Regions from separate parts of the Exiguobacterium sp. s64 genome, predicted to be linked through region 3. Evidence: riboswitches for the same ligand, from Rfam matches in the RefSeq annotation. Region 3 holds a riboswitch; each other region holds the start of a gene.

Evidence for each region. Region 3 has a riboswitch for thiamine pyrophosphate ahead of thiW (energy coupling factor transporter S component ThiW). Riboswitches for the same ligand answer to the same signal wherever they lie in the genome.
Region 1: it holds a riboswitch for thiamine pyrophosphate, as region 3 does, so the genes downstream of both, thiT (energy-coupled thiamine transporter ThiT) here and thiW (energy coupling factor transporter S component ThiW) in region 3, are expected to answer to the same signal.
Region 2: it holds a riboswitch for thiamine pyrophosphate, as region 3 does, so the genes downstream of both, KNP64_RS04065 (YkoF family thiamine/hydroxymethylpyrimidine-binding protein) here and thiW (energy coupling factor transporter S component ThiW) in region 3, are expected to answer to the same signal.

Annotation. Positions count from the first base shown of each region.
Region 1 is NZ_JACSLH010000001.1:382,959-389,282, forward strand. It holds gene pknB (Stk1 family PASTA domain-containing Ser/Thr kinase) at 1-1,492, shown strand, start outside; gene rsgA (ribosome small subunit-dependent GTPase A) at 1,537-2,421, shown strand; gene rpe (ribulose-phosphate 3-epimerase) at 2,423-3,079, shown strand; TPP riboswitch at 3,099-3,199, shown strand; gene thiT (energy-coupled thiamine transporter ThiT) at 3,276-3,848, shown strand; gene KNP64_RS01975 (thiamine diphosphokinase) at 3,848-4,435, shown strand; gene rpmB (50S ribosomal protein L28) at 4,494-4,682, opposite strand; gene KNP64_RS01985 (Asp23/Gls24 family envelope stress response protein) at 4,936-5,298, shown strand; gene KNP64_RS01990 (DAK2 domain-containing protein) at 5,321-6,324, shown strand, end outside.
Region 2 is NZ_JACSLH010000002.1:95,844-102,167, reverse strand. It holds gene KNP64_RS04080 (SMP-30/gluconolactonase/LRE family protein) at 1-285, shown strand, start outside; gene KNP64_RS04075 (hypothetical protein) at 298-561, shown strand; gene KNP64_RS04070 (GTP-binding protein) at 664-1,857, shown strand; TPP riboswitch at 1,920-2,020, shown strand; gene KNP64_RS04065 (YkoF family thiamine/hydroxymethylpyrimidine-binding protein) at 2,100-2,693, shown strand; gene KNP64_RS04060 (ECF transporter S component) at 2,686-3,261, shown strand; gene KNP64_RS04055 (ABC transporter ATP-binding protein) at 3,254-4,585, shown strand; gene KNP64_RS04050 (energy-coupling factor transporter transmembrane component T family protein) at 4,582-5,316, shown strand; gene KNP64_RS04045 (DUF1643 domain-containing protein) at 5,332-5,919, opposite strand; gene KNP64_RS04040 (lytic transglycosylase domain-containing protein) at 5,954-6,324, opposite strand, start outside.
Region 3 is NZ_JACSLH010000008.1:20,657-26,980, reverse strand. It holds gene KNP64_RS11600 (hypothetical protein) at 1-156, shown strand, start outside; gene KNP64_RS11595 (aminoglycoside phosphotransferase family protein) at 158-1,126, opposite strand; gene KNP64_RS11590 (hypothetical protein) at 1,169-1,489, shown strand; TPP riboswitch at 1,514-1,612, shown strand; gene thiW (energy coupling factor transporter S component ThiW) at 1,677-2,165, shown strand; gene KNP64_RS11580 (hypothetical protein) at 2,230-2,496, shown strand; gene KNP64_RS11575 (GNAT family N-acetyltransferase) at 2,491-2,970, opposite strand; gene KNP64_RS11570 (YcxB family protein) at 2,952-3,452, opposite strand; gene KNP64_RS11565 (VOC family protein) at 3,546-3,944, shown strand; gene KNP64_RS11560 (LTA synthase family protein) at 4,058-5,887, shown strand; gene KNP64_RS11555 (VOC family protein) at 5,905-6,324, opposite strand, start outside.

The DNA.
Region 1 (6,324 bases), on a different contig from region 3:
GACGGACTTTGGGATTGCGGTGGCCATGTCGAACGCGACGCTGACCCATACGATGTCGGTCCTGGGGTCGGTCCACTACTTTTCCCCGGAGCAAGCGCGCGGAAAGTTCGCCGATGAGAAGTCAGATATTTATTCGCTCGGCGCCGTGCTCTATGAACTCGTGACCGGCCGGGTGCCGTTCATCGGCGAGACGCCGGTCGCCGTCGCGCTGCAGCATCTGCAAGACGACCCAATTCGACCGATGGATTTGAACCCGAACATCCCGCAAGCGCTCGAGAACTGTATTATGCAGGCGCTCGCGAAGTCACCGGGCGCACGTCATGCCTCGGTCGCCGCGTTCAAAAAAGATTGCATGACGTCACTTGATTCAGAACGTGCGAATGAACCGAAGCGGTCGAACGCTGAGCAAGATGCGTTTGATCAGACGCTCGTCATGGCGCCAGTCGTACCGGATGAGCCAAACGTCAAAGAGGCGCCCGAGCAACCGGTCGCAGTAAGTGAACCTGTGAAAGACAAACCGAAACGGAAGAAGAAGTGGTGGCTTTGGCTCTTGCTTGCGCTCCTGTTGATTGGTGGCGGGATCGGGGCTTACGTCATCGCTGACGAGATGTCCCGTGCCGTCGTCCCGGACGTCGTCGGCATGACGAGCGACGAGGCGACGACCGAGCTCGAAACGGCCGGTTTTGTCGTCGAGGCAACTGAACGGGCAAGTGACAACATTGCCGCTGGCGACGTCATCTCGCAGACACCGCAAGCCGGACGGAAGCCGAAACGTGGGACGACCGTGACAATCGTCGTCTCGGCCGGAAAAGAAACGGTCGAGATGCCGGATGTTGAAGGACTGTCCCAGTCGTCGGCCGAACGGACGCTCAAAGATCTTGAGTTCACGGATATCGAGATTCAGTCGGAGGCATCCGAGACGGTCGATAGCGGGGATGTCATCTCCCAATCGATCGCCCCAGGCAACGAGGTCGTCCCATCTGAAGAGACGGTGACGCTCGTCGTCTCGACCGGCAGTAATAAAATCGAACTCGCCAACTTGGCGGGCTATACGTTCGAGGAAGCGACGACGTATGCCGAACAGAATAGCTTGAAAATCGTCAAACGTGATGAGTATTCAACGAGCGTTCCTGCAAATCAAATCATCCGCCAACTCCCGACGGCAGGAACGGCAGTCGACCCGGGGACGGAACTGACCGTCATCGTGTCACAAGGGGTCGAACCGACCGACGTCTCAATCGAACGGGAAGTCAACGTCGAAATCGAGCCGCCGCCCGAAGGGGAAGAGGCTGAAGCGCTCGAAGTCGTCATTCGGACGGTCGATGCCCGTGGCGAAGTCGAGGTGTTGCGTGATAAGATAACGGAGACGACGACTTACTCGTATACGCTCGTCATCGCACCGGACGAAGTCGGAACCGCGACGATTGAAGTCGATGGCGAAGTTGTTCGCACGGATACGGTGACTTACGCACAAGCAAAAGAATCACAATGAAGAGGTGGCGTGCGCGTCGCCTCTTTTTCTAAGGAGGTAATGGAATGAAAGGTACGATTATTCGATTACAAGGCGGGTTTTATGACGTCATGACGGAAGAGAAACAAGAGATCCGTTGTCGCGCCCGCGGCAATTTCCGAAACCGGAACATCTCACCTGTCGTCGGCGACGATGTCGACATCCAAGACCAAGGGGATGGTACCGGTTATATATTGGCTGTTGACGAGCGGTCGAACCATCTCGTCCGTCCGCCAATCGCCAATATCGATCAAGCGTTCTTGTTATTCTCGGTAAAAGAGCCGGCGTTCTCGTTCCATCTGCTCGACCGTTTCCTCGTCTTGATTGAATCGAAGCAAGTCCATCCGATTATCGTTTTGACGAAAATGGACTTGTTGACGGAGTCGGAACGGGAGAAGATTCATGAAGCAGCGGCCTTATACCGTTCGATCGGCTATGAGGTCATCGAGACGTCGACCGAGGACGGATCGGGAATCGAACAAATTCGTGGGTCGTTTAAGGAGAAGACGAGCGTATTCGCCGGACAGACCGGGGTCGGCAAGAGCTCGCTCTTGAACGCGGTCGCACCTGAGCTTGAACTTGCGACCGGGAAAATCTCGAAATCACTCGGGCGCGGTAAGCATACGACGCGTCACGTCACCCTTATCACGCTTGCCGACGGGCTCGTGGCCGATACGCCTGGTTTCTCGAGCCTCGAGTTCCCAGAAGAACTCGAAGTCGAAGAGATGCGCTGGTGTTTCCCTGAGTTCGTCGAGCGGCACGATGACTGTAAATTCCGCGGTTGTGCCCATTTGAACGAACCAGGTTGTGCCGTCAAAGCGGCCGTCGAAGCTGGAGAAATCGCTTCCACCCGCTATGAGAATTATGTTACGTTTATGGCAGAGTTAAACGATAGACAACGGAGGTACTGACATGATTAAAATTGCACCATCGATTTTAGCGGCGGACTTCGCCAATTTAGAGGCAGAAGTGAAGGCGGTCCAAGAGGCTGGAGCGGATTACATCCATTTTGACGTCATGGACGGTCAATTCGTCCCGAACATCTCAATCGGCCTACCGGTGTTAGCGAGCTTACGGAAGAAGTCGGACATGGTACTCGACGTCCATTTGATGATCGACCAGCCCGAACGGTTCGTCGAAGATTTTATCAAGGCCGGGGCAGACATCGTCACCGTCCACGTTGAAGCGACGAATCATTTGCATCGCGTGTTGCAACAAATCAAAGCGGCTGGCGCCAAGTGTGGTGTCGTCTTGAATCCGCATACGCCGCTGTCGTCGATTGAACATGTGCTCGGTGACGTCGACATGGTGCTCCTTATGACGGTGAACCCTGGCTTTGGGGGCCAGGCATTCATCGAATCGGTCGTCCCGAAAATTGCAGCGCTGAGCGAGATGCGCCAAGCGCGTCGTCTCGACTTTGAAATCGAGATCGACGGCGGTGTCAACGCAGAGACGGCGAAATTATGCATCGACGCTGGAGCTGATGTGCTCGTGGCTGGCTCAGCCATCTATAACGAGCCGAGCTATAAAGACGCAATCGATAGCATTCGTCACGCATCTCGTGTATAATCGTCAATAGAACAACAAATATTGTCGCAAGGGGTGTCACATTCTGTGGCTGAGAGGCATTTGCTAACCCTTTGAACCTGTTCCGTTCACACGGACGTAGGGATGTGGCGAAAATGCACGTTGCTACTCGATAGCAGCATGGCGTTTACGTCATGCTGCTTTTTGTCGTTCGCTCATATAATTAGGAGGGAATAAGATGAAACAACGTTTAAAACTACAGGCGCTCATTGAAATCTCATTGTTCGCCGCACTCGGCTTGATCTTTGATTTGCTCATCCCGTTCCGGATGCCGCAGGGTGGATCGATCAGCCTGGCGATGTTGCCAATCTTCGTGATGGCGTACCGCCATGGATTAAAAGGAGGACTGGCGACAGGAGCGCTCGTCGGAACGTTGCAACTGCTGTTCGGGGCTTACATCTTCACGCCGGTCCAGTTCCTGCTCGACTACACATTCGCTTATGGTGTCGTCGGTATGGCCGGACTGTTCGCCGGACAAGTGAAACGAGCCGCCAAGGACGAGGCGAAAAAGACGCTCGTCGTCTACTTGGTGCTCGGGGCGCTCCTCGGTTCTTTGCTTCGCTACGGCGCCCACGTTTTATCAGGGATCGTTTTCTTCGCCGAGTATGCGGAAGGGCCGGTCGTCGCCTATTCGTTTGCTTATAACATGACGTATATGTTGCCGTCCTTCCTCGTGTCGGCCGTCGTCCTCGTTCTCTTGTTCGTCTCGGCACCACGTTTCGCCACGCTCGCGACCCGGGACGTCCGCTAATGCGGGTGTTGATTGTGGCGGCTAGCCCGGAACCAATCTCGGGACTCCCTAGTGACGTCGATTACATCATCGGCGTCGACGGGGGGTACGAGACACTGTTGAACCAAGGGCTGAACCCGGATCTCGTCGTCGGCGATTTCGACTCTTTCACGGGCGAAGTGCCGATCGACGCCGTCCGTTACCCATCTGAAAAAGATGTGACCGACCTTGAGATCGCGCTCGAGGCGGCCCGTGGACACGGGGCGACGGAGATGCTCGTGTACGGCGCTCTCGGTGGACGCCTCGACATGACGCTCGGTAATATTGGGCTGCTCGAGGCGTATCCAGAGATGCGTTTGTTCACGGCCGGGCAAACCGTTCGTCTTGTCGGAACCGGGCGTCACGAGCTCCCACGTCAAGACGATCACTATTTGTCGCTCGTCCCGTGGAAGCGGGCGAACGTGTCAATCCGCGGCGTCAAATATCCGCTCGACCGTCACGATGTCGTCAGCCATGAGGCGCTCACAATCTCGAACGAGTGGGCCGGCGAATCAGCGGATTTGATTGTGCATGAAGGCACGGTGCTCGTGCTGTATATCAAAAAATGAACACAAAAAAATCCCATCGGCGAATGCCGCTGGGATTTATTTCGTTCGTGTATAAAAATTATACGCGTTCAACGAGACCTGATTTAAGAGCGCGAGCTGAAACCCAAACTCGTTTAGGTTTACCGTCAACGAGAATACGAACTTTTTGTACGTTTACACCCCAAGTGCGTTTTGTCTTGTTGAGTGCGTGCGAACGGTTGTTACCTGATTTAGGTGATTTACCTGTTACGTAGCATTTACGTGCCATGCGTTTCCCCTCCTTTTTTATGTGGGTTCGTCCTAATAGACACTCGTTTATATTAGCACGGGTTTTTTCACGATGCAACTAGAAAATCATAGGATGACAAGAAAAAAACTTGACATTACTGGAAAGGATTTTAATAATGAATGAGGGTTACGGCTACAATTGACCGAGTTTATGGAGCAGGTTCTTTTAATAACTAGGTACTTATTGTAGAATGTAGTGAAGGAATCATTCCGAATGAAGGAGGCTACTCCATATGGCAATTGAAATGAAGACAACATATGGCAATATTGACATCACGAACGACGTGGTCGCAACACTCGCAGGCGGTGCGGCGATGGAATGTTTCGGCGTTGTGGGAATGGCGTCTCAAGCTCAATTGAAAGACGGGATTGCAGAACTATTGAAGCGTGAAAACTACGCCCGAGGCGTGGTCGTACGTCAAGATGGAGAAGACGTACATATCGACATGCACATCATTGTGAGCTACGGGACGAAAGTGTCGGAAGTCGCATACAACGTGCAAAGCCGTGTAAAATACACGCTCGGTGAAACTTTAGGATTAAACGTTTCGTCGGTAAACATATTCGTACAAGGCGTTCGTCTGACGAATGACTGACGAGAACGAAGGAGGATTTGGTGTGGGTTTAAAACGTTTAGATGGATTGGTGTTCGCGAACATGGTCGCGAACGGTGCAGCCAACTTGAGCCAGAATGCGGATTATGTAGATTCGCTTAACGTCTTCCCGGTGCCGGATGGCGACACGGGGACGAACATGAATTTGACGATGACATCGGGTGCGAAGGAAGTGGCCGCACTCAACACGGCAAATATCGCTGACGTCTCATCGAAGTTTGCACGTGGTCTCTTGATGGGGGCACGCGGGAACTCCGGTGTTATTTTAAGCCAATTGTTCCGTGGCTTCGGTAAAGCAATCGAAGGAAAGACCGAAGTGTCGACAGTCGATTTCGCTGAGGCATTGAAACGTGGTGTCGACACGGCATACAAGGCGGTTATGAAACCGGTTGAAGGAACGATTTTGACGGTTGCTCGTGAAGCGGCCGACGAAGCGCTCCGTGCTTCAGAGTCGACGAGCGACTTCAACGAGTTCATGGAACGTGTGATCGTGGAAGCGAAAGCTTCACTCGAGCGGACGCCGGACTTATTGCCGGTCTTGAAAGAAGTTGGCGTCGTCGATTCGGGCGGCCAAGGCTTGCTCGTTATTTATGAAGGGTTCCTTGCGAGCCTTGAAGGAAAAGAGCTTGAGAAGCCACATGCACCGGTCATGGATGCGCTCATCGAAGCCGAACATCATGCCCACGCCGCGCAAGGATTCATGTCGACCGAAGACATCGAGTTTGGTTATTGCACGGAAATCATGGTTCGTTTCCAAGACGCGAAGTTGAAGGATGCCCCGTTCAACGAGGATGCGTTCCGCAACGAACTGTCTGAACTCGGGGACTCACTCCTCGTCGTCGCAGATGAAGAGTTGCTTAAAGTTCACGTTCACGTCGAGACGCCAGGCGACGTCATCACGAAAGGACAGCGTTACGGTGAACTCGTCGCTGTCAAAATCGAGAACATGCGTCAACAGCACTCGACCATTTTAGAAGAAGAACACGGCGCGAACCAACATGGCGTCCA
Region 2 (6,324 bases), on a different contig from region 3:
GGTATGACATCCGATGAAGACGGCTTTTTATGGATTGCCCACTTTGCGGGCGGACGCGTCTCGCGCTGGAACCCGAAGACGGGTGAAAAAGTGCTCGAGGTGCTCGTGCCGGCCCCGAACGTCACGTCATGCTGTTTCGTCGGTGATGACTTGAAACAACTTGCGATCACGACGGCGCGCGAAGGAATGGATGACGCGGCGCTCGAGGCCCATCCGGACGCAGGTTCGGTCTTTAAAATTGATACAGATGTGAAAGGGATGCCGCTCTATCGGTTTGGTCGATAAGGAGGTACGAAGATGGTAAAACGATTGCTCGTTCGTGCGGGAATCGGTTTGGCGCTCGCGGCGGTCGCCCGGGTCGGGATTCAAAAGCTGTTGGAGGCGAACCGGGAAGACGATCATACGTATTTGAATCCGCGGTGGGATGAGACGCCGAGTGTGGATGCCGATAAGGACGCGGATGAGGTCGGTCTGACCCAGCTCGACTCGATTTATCGAGCCGAGTGGCAGGCGAACGCCTATCCACGCTCAGAGGCCGAACGCAAGGCGTTAGAAGAATAGGCAGGAGAACACGTCCGGAAACGGGCGTGTTTTTTTCTTGACAAGACGTCACCGACCCGTCATTATCTAAAAAGTAATCATTACGATTTATGAGTGGGTAGAATGAGACGAATCCCGATCACCGTGCTGTCAGGTTATTTAGGAAGCGGTAAGACGACACTATTGAACCACATATTGAACAATCGGACGGGCAAGAAATACGCCGTCATCGTCAACGACATGAGCGAGTTGAATATCGATGAGCGATTGATTGAACAGGGCGGTTTTTCAAGGACGGACGAAAAGTTGGTCGAACTATCGAACGGCTGCATCTGTTGCACGCTCCGTGAGGACCTGCTCGAGGCGGTAGCAGAGCTTGCGAACGACCGGGACCTCGACGGAATCATCATCGAGTCGTCCGGTATCTCAGAGCCGATCCCGGTCGCCCAAACGTTTACATATGCCGATGACGCCCTCGGCATCGATTTGACGAGCCGAGTCTATATTGATGCGATAGTGACCGTCGTCGATGCGTTTCGGTTCTTAAAAGATTTCAACTTGGGCGAGTCGCTCCATGAACGCAAGCAGGCGATTGAGGCGACGGACGTCCGCGAAGTCGTCGACCTGCTCGTCGACCAAGTCGAATTCGCCGATATCATCGTCTTCAACAAGGCGGATCGCGTGACCGAGACCGAACTCGGCGAGATGACCGGACTGTTGAAGGCGCTCAACCCAACCGCGAAGCTGTTGACGTCTGTCCATGCGAACGTGGAATTGACCGAGCTGTTGGATGTCAATTTGTTCGATTTCGAACAGGCGATGCGTGCGGCCGGGTGGATTCAAGAACTTGAGACAGATGTGCACACGCCGGAGACGGAAGAATACGACATCAGTTCATTCGTCTATCGTCGGCGTCGGCCGTTCCACCCGGAGCGTCTCCATGCCTGGATTGAGGCGTTTCCGGAAGAAATCGTCCGCGCGAAAGGGTTCTTATGGATTGCTTCCCGGAACGACCTCGCCTGTCTGTTTTCACAAGCGGGCTACGCCTCGACGCTCGAACATGCCGGGCGCTGGCTCGCGACGCTTCCGGAAGATGAGCGTCGTCACATGTTCGCGGCCGAACCGGAACTCGCCGCCGACTATGTCGAACCGTACGGTGACCGACAGACGGAGCTCGTCTTGATTGGGCAGCGGATGGATCGAGCCATCATCGAACAAGAGCTCGATCACTGTCTGCTGACAGATGAGGAGATGGCGCTGGATTGGTCGACGCTCCGGGACACACTTCCGGGGAACGAGGTCGTCACGTTCTCATAAGACCGTTTACAAAATGAAAGCGGTCGTCTATACTGATTCTTGCATGAACAACCGCATACATTGGACTACACTAGGGGTGCTTCGGCTGAGATGTGAGCATGGCTCCAATCCCTTATGACTCGATCCGGGTAATACCGGCGTGAGGAAGTGTGGCACTTTTTCTAATGGATTAAAATTGGACGAGTGGCCGCATTCTCATGGATGCGGCTTTTTTGTGTACACATAATAAGGGGGAATAGAACATGAACAAACAATGTGGAACGAGCCCGTTCGTCGGGTTCCGCTTTACACTGAGCCCGATGACGACTGATTTCGTGAGCATCATCAAAGGGGCGTTGAAGGAGACGGATTTGCAAAACGTCTGGCGACATACCGATGACGTGTCGACGGTCATCCGTGGACGAAGTGAGCATGTATTCGATGTGGCTAAGGCCGTGCTGTCACACGCGACAAAGACAGGGGAACATGTGTCGATGAGCGGGACGTTCTCGGTCGGGTGTCCAGGGGATACAGCCGGAGATGAAGTGCTCGTTGTGTCGAGCGAACCGCTTAATGGTCCCGTCGGTCCGCAATATGTCTCCTCACAGTTCGCGCTCTATCCGCTCGGTGATGACGACTATATGGACATCATCTACGAAGAAATCGCTTTTGCGAAAGAGCGAGGTGTCTTCAATGACTCGATGCATTACGCCTCAGGTATACATGGGGACATCGAGCCGGTGTTCGCTTTCTATGAGGCGACGTTTGATCGCGTCCGACAGAAGACAAGCCACGTCGTCATGACGGTGACGTTCAGCGTGAACAGTCCGTCACACGAGGGACGTATGGATGCTTAAATCGTGGAAGTTAAAAGAGATCGTCTTGTTGTCGATTTTATCGGTCGTGTTCGCAGTGGTCTATTTGGCGTTCGTCCATGCTGGGAACTTGTGGGCCGGTCTGATTGGACCAATCGCCTACGAATGGATTTTTGGGATATGGTTCATCGTCTCGATTATCGCAGCTTATATCATTCGCAAGCCTGGGGCTGCATTCTTGTCCGAAGTGCTTGCGGCGACGATTGAGATGATGATTGGCAACGCCATCGGACCGCGCATCATTTTAGTCGGGATCGTTCAAGGGATCGGCGCCGAAGCGGCGTTCGCTTTGACGGGTTATAAACGCTATGATCTTTGGGTGCTCATGCTCGCCGGATTCAGTGCTGCTGTGACAAGTTTCGCATATACGTACGTCATGGGAGGGCTCAATGCCCTCAGTCCGACATATGTGGCTACGATGTTCGCTTTACGCGCAACGAGCGGGATGTTGATTGCTGGTCTGGGCGGTAAGATTTTGAGCGACTTGTTGCTTCGGACGGGCGCGCTTGATGGGTATGCTCTCGCGCGACAGGACCGTATGCATGGTTGAGGCAGAACATCTGACATTTCGTTATCCGAACAAGAAATGCGATGTCTTGACGGATATCACACTACGTCTAACAAAAGGGAGAACGGTCATTACAGGGGCAAGTGGTTCGGGAAAATCAACATTGCTCGCTTTGATGAATCGTCTCTATCCGGACAATTGTGATGGCATCCTGACGGGCAGATTGCACTTGTTCGATCGCTCTTATGATACGTATGAAGCTGGCGAAGTAAACCGGCGCGTCGGAACAGTCTTTCAGGACCCGGACAGTCAGTTCGTCATGCAGACGGTCGAAGAAGAATTGATTTTCACGCTCGAAAACTTTGCCGTCGCGAGATACGAGATGATGGCCCGTGTCACCACAATGTTAGAGGCGTTGCATTTGACCGATTATCGTCACCGTACCATTCATGACCTATCGGGGGGTGAGAAGCAGCAAATTGCCGTCGCTTGTGCCTTGATTGGCCGTCCCGAGTGGCTCCTCCTCGATGAGCCGCTCGCTCACCTCGATCCTGAGACCGCCCATCATTTCGTTCGTTGGCTCGACGGCGTCGCACAGACCGTAAACGTTGTCGTCATCGAGCATCGGCCATACATATGGGGTGATTTTTTTGACCGACAAATAAAGCTCGTGAGTGGGCGCATCGACTATGATGGACCGTTCATCGTCCGACCAGATTATGCGTTCTCTCCAATTAAAGTTGAACGAGGAAAGGAAATGTTATTTCACATACCGGATTTAAAACGAAAAACATTTCAATTAGCAGCGAGCGAGTTAAAGGTCGCTGAGGGTGATCTCATTGCGGTGCTCGGTCGAAATGGTAGCGGAAAGTCGACATGGCTGCGAAGCCTAGCCCGGAAACATCGTGAAGTCGGCCTCGTCCCGCAATCACCGGCGCATCTATTCGTTACGAATGATGTGACCCGAGAACTCGCATATGGCCATAATCGCCCGATTGAGGACGTCTTAACGCGGCTCGGGCTCGAATCAGTGCGTGACCACCATCCACTCTCCCTTAGTCACGGTCAAAAACGAAGGCTCGCCATCGGAGTGATGATGCTGTCTAATAAACAACTGATTGCGTTTGATGAACCGACTGCCGGACAAGACGAGGTATCGCTTCGTGCGCTATATGACTTAATGGTCGAACGAACACGATCCGGCCAGACGATTTTGTTTGTGACGCACGACCTCAGCTTCGCGCGGATTGCGAACACATATTATTTGATGTGTGACGGCGACTTGAGTGGGCCATATGACGCTTCACTCTGGGATGAAAAAGAATTACTACGCACCCACGGCTTATTGATGGAGGAATCGCGATGACATTTCATGAGATGAACCCGACGATTAAATTTCTGACCGTGGCATGTCTCATGTTCGGTCTCGCCTTCATGTATAACCCTTGGACTCCGCTTGCTGTTTTTCTCGGTACAGTTACACTTCAAACGCTATTCTCTGCTGTGAGCTGGAGAAGATGGGGGTTGTACATGATCCCATTTTTATTGACCGCGCTCGGGACATTGTGGACGACGCTCGTCTTTGGAAAGCAATCAAGCGGAGATGTCGTGTTCAAGCTGTTTGGCAATGATGTGACCGACGAGAATGTGATGCTAGCAGCGACGCTCTCCTTGCGTGTGTTGGCATTCACAGCCTTGTCGCTTCTGTTCACGCTGACGACGGACCCGAAACGGTTCGTCTACAGTTTGATGCAACAAGGAAAGCTGTCACCAAAAATCGCATATAGTGTCTTCGTCGGTTTTCGTTTCTTTCCGATTCTAAAAAAAGAACTGATGCAACTATATGAAACGCATGCGCTACGAGGCGTACGTTTGGAGACGAGACTCGATCACATCCGCCACGTCCCCAAATTAATCGTTCCGCTTCTTGCTGGATCGATCCGCCAAGCGGAACGAATCGCGTTCTCGATGGAAGCACGTGGGTTTACGGGGGAACCTCGAGCGACGTACGAGGTTGTGCCCGTCACCAGGAACGACTTTCTGTTGGCGTCGCTTTTGCTCCTATTGTTTGGAGTGAGCGTATGGATTGGCATATAAACGAAACAAGACGACTCACTCGGAGTCGTCTTGTTTCGTCTCTTTTACGATTCTAAATTTCGGTTTGATCGATTCGTTATTGAACGCCTCGAGCACGGTGTTCTCGTTGGCCATACGAATCTGTTGCGGCTCGCCTTTGGAAGTCGTGCCGATACAGAACATATGCGCCTCATGATCGGCAAAGAGCGCCTTATACGGGGTGGCATGATGCATCAAGCGTCCCGGAGAGCCCCAGCCGACGATAATCATACCTCCGCTCGCCTCGACCTCGTCGAGCGTTTCCTCAACGTAATGAAAGTTGACTTCGTCGAGTTGCGATTCGACGTACGGCAGATTGTCATTGATGGCGAGTGTTGGGACGAGGCTGATGACGCGCATCTCACGGATCGGTTGATCGAGATGGTTCCGCATGAGCATATACGCCCGCTGCGTTGTCGTACCGGACAAGAAAGCATCGCTCATCCGGGGCGAGTAGATGATGACGGCACAGATGACGCCGTCGACGACATCTGTGAATTCGTACGAACGCAAGTAGCGCTTCGTCTTGTCCTCATTGAAGACCGACTTGACACGAATCGTCACTTCCTCGATATGGGTGTTCATAAGGTTTCCTCACTTTTAATCAAATAGTGCCGGGTCAGACCCAGCCTGCGAACCATTCCAAGTAGCGGATTGTGTAGCGCGCGACACTTTGGGTTGCCGACGCCTTGTCATCCGGTAAATAAGACACATCGGTTTGATATGACTCATAAAACGACATCACATCATTGACATACTGTTCACTGCGGTTGTACTCGAAGATGGCGTTTCGAATCGAGTCCGTCGTGTCTGTCTTCGTCCCGCCGTGCTCGCTCAAATAGTAAGCGGCCGTATGGGCCGAGTCGACGAGACTGTGCGGGTCGGCTTTGCCATCATTGTTGCCATCGCGTCCGAGACCGCCGTACTGTTCGATGAGCGCGAGATCCGTCAAATCGACTTCGTCCTCAGGGACATCGCCTTTTTGATCAT
Region 3 (6,324 bases):
AAGGAAGTGAAGGCCGACTTGATCGTCTTTGAAGTCGAAGGCGGCTACGCCATCGTCTACGACCGAGACGGTGAGATTTTCAAAGGGCCGGAGTCGATTGCTCCGCTGTTTTGGAGCGAGACGGATTATGAAAACCTACTCGAGAAACATGAATGACTTATGGGAAGCGTCGTTTCAAGTCCCGGTACTCGAGTAGCAAATTGAGCCATTGCGCCGGCTTATCGCTCGACTCAGCTACATCGTACCGGTACCTCGTCACATATACATGCCACGACAAGGCACGATAGACGCAACCGAGCTCTTCGGCGATCAATAGATGACGCCAAAGTACGTCCTTGGGTGCGACGCCGCTCCACGCTTCCAAGTAAACCGTACGCATCGTTTGAATCTGTTCATACCAGGCGACCTCGTCTTCTTCCGGCAATAAGTCGTACAGCGCGTTCCAAAACACGCGCACGCTGAAAAACGGATGTGTGACGGTCGCGTCGCCCCAGTCGAGGATACACAAATCATTCGTCCGTTCCCGCCAGAAGATGTTGCCGCCGTGCAAATCACCGTGCTCGAGACTCATCGGCATCCCAATCGCCAGCTCATCGCACATCGCGATCAATTCATCTTGAAGCGCGAGCATAGCCTCGGCTTTGTATTGCTCGAGCCCGGCGCAGAGCTCAGGTAAATACGTGCGAATTTCGCCCTTCAACTTGGCCGGTCGGCGGTCCGGGATGCCGTAAGACAAGTAGGTCTCGATCTGGTCGATCTCCTGTCGCTGCAGCTGTGCGTATTGACGCAACGCCGCTTCGTATCGACTCACGTCAGGTCGTTCACGTAGCGCCTCTCCGCCGATGTCTCGCATGAGCAACCAGTTCCGGGCTGAATCGATGGCGATGACGTCAGGCACGAAATCAGGATGCCGCTCGGCCAGAAACGCCGACAATCCGGCCTCGCCGCGGCTGATATCGGTCACCACTTTGGCGTAGTAACGTTCCTCATCGAGCGCGCCAACAAGCAAGTACGTCAAATCGGTATCTTTGATCACGTGCCACCTCGCATTCGGCACGTTTGCCTCAATCCATCGTTCGAACCGTTCACGAAACGATCGTTCACGCCATGGGATTGCCTGTCTCATCCTTTTCACTCTTTCTTTCATCATCTCCTAGGAGGAAACGATATGGACGTTGTATATTACTCATACCCGGTCGATGCCATCTTGTATATGTACTTAGGGGCGACGGCCGTCGTCAGTCTCATCATCGGGCTGCTCGTTTGGCGTCTGTTCAAGCGCCGAGCTGTCGGCTTTTGGACAACGCTCGTTCTCAGCTTTGTCGGGCTGTCGCTCTCGCTCGTCTGGTTTCAAAACGCGTCCGTCGCCGTGTTCATGGGGACACTCCCGTGGCTGATCAATCTCGTCTTCTCCCTTTTGTTGTACGGCCTGTTCGTCGGAATCATCTATGTCGCGTTCCGACCACGAAAGCTCGACCGCGTCAAGTGACGGTATGCTATACTCATGTTAATAAACGACCACTAGGGGAGCCTTCGGGCTGAGACGGCATGCGCCGGACCCTTCGAACCTGATCTGGCTCATACCAGCGTAGGGAAGTGGTGTGGGATTCGTCTGTCTTTCCACGCCACTTTTCCACTTGGAGAAGTGGCGTTTTCATTTTGAAAGGAGACTATCTATGCGTATTCAACAACTCACTTGGATGGCGATGCTCATCGCCATCGCCGTCATCGGTTCCCTGTTCATCTCGATTCCGACCGGTGTCGCCCGTGCCTATCCGATTCAACATATGGTGAACGTCATCGCCGCCGTCACCGTCGGGCCGATCGGGGCCGTTCTCGTTGCGTTCGTGACCGGAATCGTCCGTGTCATGACCGGTACCGGGTCGCTCTTGGCCTTTCCCGGAGGTATGATTGGGGCGCTTTTGGCCGGGGTCTTCTATATGAAGACGAACCGCGTAGCCTTCGCCGCATTTGGTGAAGTCATCGGGACCGGCCTCATCGCTTCGCTCGTCGCCGTCCCGTACGCCAAGGTGTTGATGGGGACCGAGTTCGGGGCGCTGTTCTTCTTCCCAGCCTTCCTTGCCTCGAGTGTGACTGGGGCCGTGCTCGGCTGGATCGTCTTGGCTCGGGTCAAGCAATTACGACCGCTCACGGTGAAACGATAAATAGGAGTTCCCCCCGCTGAAAAAAATGGTAAAATCAGGATAACACATACTGGGAAGTCATGTCTTGAATCGATTGACGCTATTATTGGCGGCTACCGCTTGCCTGTTCATGTCCGGTCTGTTGTACACACTTGAACGGATTGCCATGTATACACGGTGGAACGCTCAAATCGCAACGGGTACATTCTCGAGCGAGCCGATGTTCGTCGATGTGTTGCTCCAAAACGTGTTCATCTCGATTTTCGGAGTGGCCGTGATCGTTCTCTTTTTCAAAGCGGGCAGTGCTGTCCAAAATACATCGTCCACAAAAGCAGGGACGGCCGACTCATGACGGCTGTCCCTGTTTGACGTGATACACCCAAATCTCTTCCCCGTTTGCCTCATCAATCAGGACACTGTCGACAAATCCCCCCTTCGCATAGAACCGTTTTGCCGGTTCGTTCATCGGATGCAAACTGAGGATGAGGTCATCGACATCGAAGTGTTCTTGCATCCACTGAATCGCAAGTTGTAAACATGTTGAACCGATACCTTTCCCTTGCTCTGTCACATCGATCATAAATCGATCGAGCCAGATGTAACGCTCCACCTTGTTCTCTGCCCCAATCATCATGAAACCGACGGGATGATCATCGCGACAAAGTGCATAGCACTGCCACGCATATTTGACATCGGTTTCCATCTCGCGGAGCGATTCGGCGTTTGTTTCGATAAAGCGAGCTTGGTCAGAAGCGACGGTCAAGGCGACAACAGCCTCCCGGTTCGTGTCATCGACAAGTTGAATCGTCAGCGTATCGGCAGCCATCGGCGCACCTCTTCCATGTCCAGTCCGCGCTTCGGCAAGATATAGGCGCTGACCGAGGAGTTGTATAGATACACATAATCGTCCTCCTCGACGACTTCCTTGATTCCTGCCCATGACACACGCGTCTCGCCGAACTCATTTAAATCGCGCAGACCAGTCTCCTCCAAATCCATCGTATGCAAGCCAAGCATACCTTCGTTGCTGCGTTCGTCGATGAGACGCCGCGTCTGCTTCCGGACGTGCCGTTCAAAGTATTTCGGATAATATAGGAACCACAGAACGCTCGCGATTCCGTATATCCCGTACAGCCACCAGTCCGTCTCTTGGAGCCACGTCGCCAGCACGAAAGCAGCGCCTAAAAAGATAAGTGGTCCGATGATTCGCTGCAGGAGAATCATTCGCTTTCCGGTCTTCGAACGTTTAATATGGCTCAAGTTGAACCGGATATAGTCGTCTTCCGTCAATTCGTATTGGATTTTCATCATCATTCCCTCCTCGGTGTCCTATACGTCTCACGTGAAGAAAAGTTCCGTTCAGAACGTTGATTCGATACACTAAAACAAAGGAGTGACATCATGAAACAAATCCATCACATCTGTATTCAAACACCCGACTATGAGGCGTCCAAACAATTTTATGAGGCGCTCGGCTTCGAACTCGTTCAGGAGTCACCTGACTTTCATACGCGCGCGTACAACAGCTGGCTCAAACTTGGCGATTTCTATATCGAGCTTCAAACGGCAAAAGTCGACGAGACGTTGTCGCCTTATTCAAAGCACGTGGCCGGCCCGGTCCACTTCGCGCTTTATGTCGATGACCTCGAAACAGAAGTGCGGCGCCTCGAGGACCTCGGTGTAACGTTCCTACCAAAGCACGGCGGGAACATCTACTTCGTCGTTGATGGTCATTTGAGTAAATTAAAAGCCCCGGAAGGCACGATTATCGAGCTCCGGGACACGTTTGTCATCAAGTGAGGCGCTGCCTTGCTTTTTTTATTGCCAAAATCGCACACCCTCATGTTTTTCGCCGTCTTCGAACAGGTACAAGACAAAGAACACACTTTGTCCGTACCGTTTGGAGGCCTTTCATGAAATATCTCGATTATTGGAGTTACTTATCGCTCTCCCTCGCCAAGCTGTTCCTCTTCAGCCTGTTGACCGCGAGCGCGTTCGACCTACCTTTTCTATTCATCAACCTCGCGACCATCTTGATGATGACGAGTTGGGCGCTACTCGTAAAATCGCAGACACGTCGCTGGATTTTGTTCGCGTCGCTGTTTCTGCACAGCACGCTACTCATCTCGGACGTCTGGTACTACCGCTATTTCGGTAACTTGCTGTCGGCCGCCTTGCTCTCTGACATCGGCCAGATGGGAGACGTCGGGGGCGGCTTTCTGACACTGATTCAAGCTCCTGACTTCATCTTGTTCACAGATTTGCTCGTCTACGCGGCTGTCCTCCTCTATATGAAGCGACACCCCATCACGGAACCGAAACGTCTCGGTCGCCGTTTGGCGGTCGCCGGTTTTCTTGTCGGCTTCATCGTCTTTACCGTCCCGACCGTTGTTCATTACGCCGAAACAGATCACCGGAAAAGCTCGATTTCGAACATGCGCGAGTATTATCAGCTCGGCTTTTGGGGCTATCACGGGCTCGATACGTTCCGTGGCCTTCGCGACGCGTTGAACCTCGGTGACGACCTGACGGAACGGGAGCGCGGCCAAATCGAAGCGTTGGCGACCGAACCGGTCGAGGCTACAGCCGACACGAACGTCATCGTCGTCCAACTCGAGTCGTTCCAAGCATCCGTCATCGGTCAGACGGTCAACGGGCAGGAGCTGACGCCGAATTTGAACGCGCTTCGTGATGAGATGCTGTATTTCCCGAATTTTTATCATCAGACGCACGAGGGCCGGACGTCTGATGCGGAATTCACCGTCAACGCCTCGCTCTATCCCGTCAAATCAGGTTCGGTGTATACGCAGTATGCGACGAACACGTTTGACGCCTTGCCTGAGCAGTTACGACGAGCCGGCTATGATACGGCCGCGATGCATGCGTTCGACAAGGAGTTTTGGAATCGTGCCAACTTCTATGAGCAAATTGGCTACAACCACTTCTTCCACCAAGGCGATTATCCGGCCAATCCGGTCATCGGTATGGCCGTCGGCGACAAGGAGTTCCTGACGACATCGGTCGACCACTTGGACACGTTGGACGAGCCGTTCTATTCCTTCATGGTCGCGTTGACGAGCCATACGCCGTATGAGATTCCGGACGAGGAGAAACGGTTGGATCTATCGGAATACGAGGACCCGCTCCTCCAAGACTATTATCACACCGTCCACTACAGCGATGCCGCCGTCGGTCTCATGGTCGAACGACTGAAGGCGGACGAAAAGTGGGACGACGCCTTGGTCGTCTTTTATGGCGACCACGACAGCGGATTGACCGCTGCCGGTGACGAGATGGCTATAAAAGCAGATGCCGACTCCACGGTCGATTTGTTCCAGCTTGACCGCTCCGTCCCGTTATTCATCAAACCGGCCGGACTTGAACGAGGCCAGACGGTGCAGGTGAGCGGCGGGCAAGTCGATTTGGCCCCGACCATACTCGATTTGCTCGGCATGACACCGACGTACATGCTTGGAAGTTCGCTTCTCGACGATGAGCCCAATTTGACCGTGTTCCGGAACGGCTCCTTCCGCTACGACGACCTCTATTTCGTCCCGGATTTGACGGAGCCGGTTGGCAGCGGCATGTGTTATTCGGTCGAGACCGGTGATGACTTGCCGCTTCAAGCATGTGAGCCGTATATTGACGAGGCCGCCGAACAGCTTCGCTTATCCGATACAATGATTGAGAAAGACGCCCTGTCCGACTTCACACCAAACGACAAACAAGCCGCCCCGAACTAATCGGGACGGCTTGTTTGTCAGTAGACGTTTCGTAACGCCTTGACGTCGATTTTCTTCATCGGCAAGAACACCTCGGTCACTCGTGCCAATTGTTCCTTTGTTCCGGTCGTCAGCATCTCTTCCATCTCCCACGGCACGATTTGCCAGGAGACGCCATACCGGCCTTGGAGCCAGCCGCACTGTTCCGCTTCCGAGACGGCCGACAGTTTGCCCCAGTAGTCATCAATCTCGGCTTGTGTCTCACAAAAGGCGATCAGCGACTGCATCTCGTTGAAGGCAAATTGATGATTTTCCGCGCTGTCCATGGTGACGAACTCGCGTCCGGACAAGACGAAGCGGGCGTAATTGAGCTTCCCTTCCAACTCCGGTCCGTCTGTCGCCTCGTAACGGATCAGATGGTCTTCCAGCACGTACGAATCCGGGAAGATGGAAATCCA